2 linked regions of the Ferrimicrobium sp. genome follow. The protein of the gene in region 2 interacts with the protein of the main gene of each other region in a pairwise test. Links are inferred from orthologs where the notes say so. Each region holds a gene or a part of one and is shown on either strand. Other genes may lie near its edges.

Region 1 (2,795 bases), on a different replicon or contig from region 2:
GGATGTGCTCGGCGAAGTCGGTACCATGACGGTGGTCCTCGGCGAATCGTTAGTCGAAGCGGGAATCGTGTCTTTTGGCAAACTCGCTGCGCGAGCTACGAGCCCAACCGGCGTGAGCACATTGCGCAGCGCCATTCGCGAATCGGTCAAGACCACCTGTGACCTGGTCATCTCGGAGGACGTCGCCAACGATATCTTGATTGAGCTGATCGATTTCCAGCGCGCCCATCGCGGAGTCCAGGCCAAGATTTGGGGTAGGAGCTTGGCCAACGGGGAGAGCGAGAGTGGCGTGATCACTGAGGACGTGATCTTCGCCGCCATTCTCCCGGGCCTAGAGCTCATCACCCAAGCGATCACCTCATGCATCTCACAGGCCCCAAACCAATTGGTGACCGATGTCGCTGATCGCGGGCTGTGGCTACTCGGTGGCGGTGCGCATCTTCCGGGCCTGGCACCCGAACTCGAACGACGCCTTGGCGTACCGGTGCATACCATCGCAGAACCCGAACTCGCCGTCGTCCGCGGACTCTCAGTGATTCATGCCGTGAACCCAACCAAGATCTACTGGTAAGGATCTCGCTCAAGATCGACAAATAGCTGGCGGATCTGCGCATCACGATCATCGCGGAGCGCCTCAACCGCGCGGTCGATCTCGGGTGACTCAAAGGCCACAGAGATCACCAATGCCCTTCGGCGTAGGTAGACGCTCTTGGCGCTTAGACCAGCGAGTACCACGGGTATCGCGCGTTGGTCTCCAATGGCGCCGAGACTCGCCAGCGCAGCCTCTCGCACCAGCGGTTCCTCGTGGTCCATAGCGAGTTCGATCAACCGTGGTACCAGCTCGGGGTCCTCCAATTCACCCGCGACAAAAGCTCCAAACTCGGTGACGAGCCACGAAGCATCCTCCATCCAACGCTTTGCATGCACGAGCGAACGCCGATCGCTGGGAACAGCCGTCACTGCAGCAATGCCGACCCGAGCGTCTGGATGAGCAAGTGCTATCTCCAAGACCTCCTCGTCTGGACCAAATCGTCGTTGGTAGGCTCGATGCCCCTGCGCCAAGAGTTCGGCGGGCAACACATCGAGCAGTGCTCGCAGCTCCTCACGACTCCCATGGAGGAGGACCGCAAGCTCATCCGCCACGACGAGCTCCAGCGATCGTAAAGAGGGCGACCGCGGTTGCGGCGCTGGCATTGAGCGACGCTATTGATGGTGCCATCGGGATCTTGACCAAGAGATCACAGCGCTGTCGCGTCAGCCGCGCAAGTCCGTCGCCTTCGGCACCGACGACGAGCGCAAGCGGTTCCGTGAGGAGGTTGGATTTGGCAAGGACGGTATCGGCCTCGGCGGCGAGACCAACGGTCCACACCCCATGTTTCTGGAGGAATGCCAAGGCGTTTGGGATACCGGCAACCACCGCAAAATCGAGGTACTCCACCGCACCAGAGGCAACCTTGGTCACCGCTGGCGTGACGAGCGCCCCACGGCGCTCGGGCAGAATGACCCCACTCACGCCAGCTCCGGCCGCACTGCGTAACATGGCACCGAGATTCTGGGGGTCTTGTATGCGATCAAGTGCAAGCAACAGGGCATCCGCTCCCACAAGCTCGTCAAGGGCCCGTGATCGCAAAGGCTCCGCAATCGCGAGGACTCCCTGTGGCTGGAAGGAGGAGGCCCGCTCTCTGAAAGTACTCTCGCCAACCTCACGCACCCGTACGCCGACCGAGGTCGCCACCTGGACAATCTCCTCGTCGACGGCCCTACGCTGGCACCACACCTCCTGCACCACCCGGCGCCGAGCCCGCAGAAGCTCAAGGACAGCCCGGCGACCCTCCACCTGGGTCCCCCCGACGTTACGTTCACTCATCAACACTCACTCATAGAACGGTGGCCACGACAAAGGTTGCGACACCGAGGCCAGCGCCAAGAGCGCCAAGACCCTCAGCACGCTTTGCTTTGACCAACACCGGGGCAGCCAGGAGCGTGCCAAGCGCGTGCCCTAGGGTGCCAAGCGACGGACCGAGGCGTGGGTGCTCTGCGATGATCGTGGCATCGATGGAGTGAATTTGATACCCTTTTGCGGCAATGGCGCCGAGGCATTCACCGAGAAGAACCATGGAGTTCGCACCACGCAACGCAGGGTCAGTATCGGGGAACAGATCTCCGATACCGCCGATACCAGCGGCGCCGAGGATCGCATCGGCAACAGCGTGGGCGAGACAATCTCCATCCGAGTGACCGACAAGCCCCGGTGGTCCAAAGTGCTCGCCCGCAAGGACCAGATCACCACCTCCGTCTGGATCGAAGGGGTGAATGTCAAAACCAAGCCCAACCCGTGGAATGCGCCATCGATCCAGATCACTGCGTAGGGTGATCTTGGCGGCGAGTTCCTCACCCGCAACGATCGTCACTGGGTAACCCAGCTGCTCGGCGATGGCCGCCTCGTCAGTCGCATCCTGCTCTGCCTCAACGACCTTGGCCAACACCTTTCGAGCAAAACCCTGTGGCGTCTGCACTCGGACGATACTGCTACGGTCAAGCGTCTGGCGAACCATCCCTTCTTCAACTACCTTGAGCGTATCGACGGAGCTGATGGCAGGCACCACCGCTGCGCAACCCCGGGCGAGCGCTGCCACCACCCGTTCAAACAATGCAGGCGAGGCAAACGGGCGGGCGGCGTCGTGCACGAGGACATACTCGAAGTCATCACCTAATGCTCGAAAGGCATTGGCGACGGAGCCTGTGCGTGTCGCGCCGCCAAAGGTATAGATCAGTTCCGGGGTAGATTCCGGGAG
Region 2 (3,000 bases):
GGAGACTGGCCTGCATCGCTTGGGCAGCGAGGCGGGGGAGGTCCTCATTATGGCCAAGGCGGCTCAGGCGGCCGGCATCGGGGTGACGGGGATCTACTCGCACTTGGCCAGGGCAGATGAAGGAGAGCCGGGTGAGGAGAGCGTGCTCGCACAGGTTATGCGTCTGCAAGAGGTCTATCAGGGCGTGGTCGGCCTACTGGAGGTACCGCCCCTGCTGCATCTTGCCAATACGGCGGGCCTGGTCAACTACCCACAGACCGGTTTTGACCTGATCCGTCTTGGGATCGGTATGTATGGTTATGGTGTCAGCGAAGTCGCTGTGCGACCAGTGCTGCGGCTCGTGAGTCGGGTAACGAGGCTCCATCAACTCGAGCAGGCCAGTGGAGTCTCGTACGGACATCGACGCTGGCACCCCGCGGGGACGTCGATCGCAACGATTCCCATCGGCTACGCCGATGGGTTCCGCCGCGGACTCTTCGATGCTGGGGGTCAGGTGTTGATCCGAGGAACGCGTCACCCCCTGGCCGGCGTGGTGGCGATGGATCATCTCATGGTCGCTGTGACCGATCCCGCCGTTGAGGTCGGTGATGAGGTAGTGCTCATCGGCGCACAGGGTTCGGAGTTTATCGGAGCTGATGAACTCGCGACTCGTCTCTCCACCATCAGTTATGAGATTCTGACTGGCATCAGTGATCGTGTTCCCAGGAGATATCGTGGCTGACTCCATTGCACTTCTGTGTGCGCAGGCGCTCGTCTGTCAGTCGTGTGGGTTGGCCACGACCCGCACGCAGGTCGTGGTCGGTGAGGGTGAGGTCCCAAGTGACCTGATGATCATCGGAGAAGGTCCTGGGGCACGGGAAGATGAACTGGGTCGCCCTTTCGTAGGAAGATCAGGGAAGCTCCTGGATCGGTTGATCCAGGAGGAGCTTGGGCGTACCCGAGACCAGGTCTACATCACCAATGTCGTGAAGTGCCGACCTCCAAACAACCGCGATCCGCGACCTGACGAGATGCATGCCTGTGCACCATGGCTTGAGCGCCAGATCGTGTTAGTCGATCCGCGGGTCATACTCCTGCTTGGCAAGACGGCCGTCTCTCGTGTCCTCGGTGTGACGGGGTCGTTGACCGCGTTACGGGGTCGTAGACATGATCGCAATGGCATTCTCGTTATCCCAACCTATCACCCCGCCTACGTCTTGCGAGGCGGGGCCACGCGCCTGACGGAGATGCGAGTGGATTTTGCACGAGCTCGCTTAACGCTTTCTGGTGGGCCGCATGCGACGTGAGTTGGCAACGCCCGAGGAGATGGTTGCGATCGGTCGCCGGTTTGGAACGACGCTGGTCGCTGGTGACCTCATCCTGTTGACGGGGGAGTTGGGTGCGGGTAAGACCACCTTTACCCAGGGGGTGGCCAATGGCCTCGGTATCGAGCGGCCAGTGACCTCTCCGACCTTTGTGACCGTGAAGTCCTACGCCCTCGCGAGAGGAGGCGAGCTCTACCATGTTGATCTCTACCGCGTGCAGGACCCCGACTACCTCCAGGACCAAGGTATCCTGGAGGAGTTGGATCGAGGCGCGATCGTGATTGTCGAGTGGGCAGAACATGGGCGTGCACTCGAAGAGTATGAGCGCCTGGCGATTACCATCATGGTTGCAGACTATGGACGCGTGATGGAGTTCGAAGGAACCCCCGATTGGCAGGAGCGACTGCAATGGCTACGTTGAGTACCCCGTTGACCGTCCTGGTCGACTGCACGACTCGTCCCGGACGGATTGTCGCGCGGCGCGACGGGGTCGATCGTGAGCGATCTATCGGTGATCGTCCACTCGGCACGCTCGCGAGTACCGTCGAAGAGCTCACCGATGGCGACGTGATCGAGCTACTGGCGCTGGTAACTGGGCCAGGACCACTGCTACCGTTGCGCAGCGCGGCGGCCTTTGTGCGCCTTCTGGCCTGGTCGCTGGGGGTTCCCGTGGTGAGTTTCCGATCGCTCGATCCGTTGGCTGAGGACCTTGCGAGCGTTCTTGGTGCGGGCCAGCGTGGCCTCATCCTTGAACCGCTTGGTCGCAATAAGCTACTTCAGGTCGAGGTCCGTGCGGGCCAGGCCCAGGCGATCGATCGTGTGCGTGTGCTTGCTCCGGCTGATCTGTCGATCGAACCTCAAGATCTGGTAGCGGGTCAGTTGCGTGAGGAGGGGCGTCGATGGGGTGCGGAGCTTTTTGAGGCCAAGCATAACTTGGTTGACTACGCGGTGACACGCTTCCGGTGCGGGGCGGTGAGCGATCTTGGAGATCTACGTGCCTGGTACGTGAAGGATTCTGGTGTTCGACGGGGTTTTGACGTGCGCTTAGCTGATGGGTCAATCGGTAGGGTCGGTCGCCAATCATGACCGTGCGTATCATGGCGATGCAAGAACAACACCTCGATGAAGTGGTGCGAATCGAGCAGGAAATCTCCGGTATTCCGTGGAGTCGGCGACTCTTTGAGGAGGAGATTACTCGACGCAAAGACCGACGGTATCGCGTTGCGGTGACGGAGGAGGGTGATCAGCTGCTGGGTTATTTGGGCATGCTCTACATCATCGACGAGGCACACATAGCCACCGTCGGGGTTGATCCTCATCACTGGGGACACAAGGTGGCGACCCGCCTGGTCCTCGATGCGCTTGACGCCGCCCGTGTGGAGGGAATCAAGGACTGCACGCTAGAGGTGCGCGCCCATAACGACCGCGCCAAACGCCTCTACCAGCGCTTTGGTTTTGCTCCGGTGGCGATCCGACGTGCGTACTACCATGACAACGGCGAGGATGCGATCATCATGTGGCTCTATGACCTCGATGCGCCTGGTGAGTTGGCCCGGCGTCAGGGGATTGCTGAAACGCTCACCCAGGATGGACGAACCCATGCTTGAGCACTCCAGCAACACCGCTTTCACCGAACCCTCCAGCATGCAGTTACGGCTTGTCGACGCCGGTGTGATCTTGGGCATCGAGACCTCAT

What was found.
Region 1: the proteins of tsaE (region 2) and rlmB interact in binary tests that used the Escherichia coli proteins (3 or more experiments, as listed by UniProt). The link is inferred for Ferrimicrobium sp. from one-to-one orthologs.

What each region holds. Positions count from the first base shown.
Region 1 is NZ_DAHXOI010000006.1:80,519-83,313, reverse strand. It holds rlmB (23S rRNA (guanosine(2251)-2'-O)-methyltransferase RlmB), read right to left. Parts: upstream 1,868-2,795; coding sequence 1,133-1,867; downstream 1-1,132. Other genes in the region: ispF (2-C-methyl-D-erythritol 2,4-cyclodiphosphate synthase), read right to left, coding at 1,878-2,795; M7Q83_RS05850 (HEAT repeat domain-containing protein), read right to left, coding at 562-1,143; M7Q83_RS05855 (rod shape-determining protein), read left to right, coding at 1-571. UniProt on the Escherichia coli protein: Specifically methylates the ribose of guanosine 2251 in 23S rRNA.
Region 2 is NZ_DAHXOI010000008.1:80,522-83,521, forward strand. It holds tsaE (tRNA (adenosine(37)-N6)-threonylcarbamoyltransferase complex ATPase subunit type 1 TsaE), read left to right. Parts: upstream 1-1,275; coding sequence 1,276-1,725; downstream 1,726-3,000. Other genes in the region: alr (alanine racemase), read left to right, coding at 1-721; M7Q83_RS07390 (uracil-DNA glycosylase), read left to right, coding at 714-1,286; M7Q83_RS07400 (hypothetical protein), read left to right, coding at 1,713-2,390; rimI (ribosomal protein S18-alanine N-acetyltransferase), read left to right, coding at 2,387-2,911; tsaD (tRNA (adenosine(37)-N6)-threonylcarbamoyltransferase complex transferase subunit TsaD), read left to right, coding at 2,892-3,000. UniProt on the Escherichia coli protein: Required for the formation of a threonylcarbamoyl group on adenosine at position 37 (t(6)A37) in tRNAs that read codons beginning with adenine.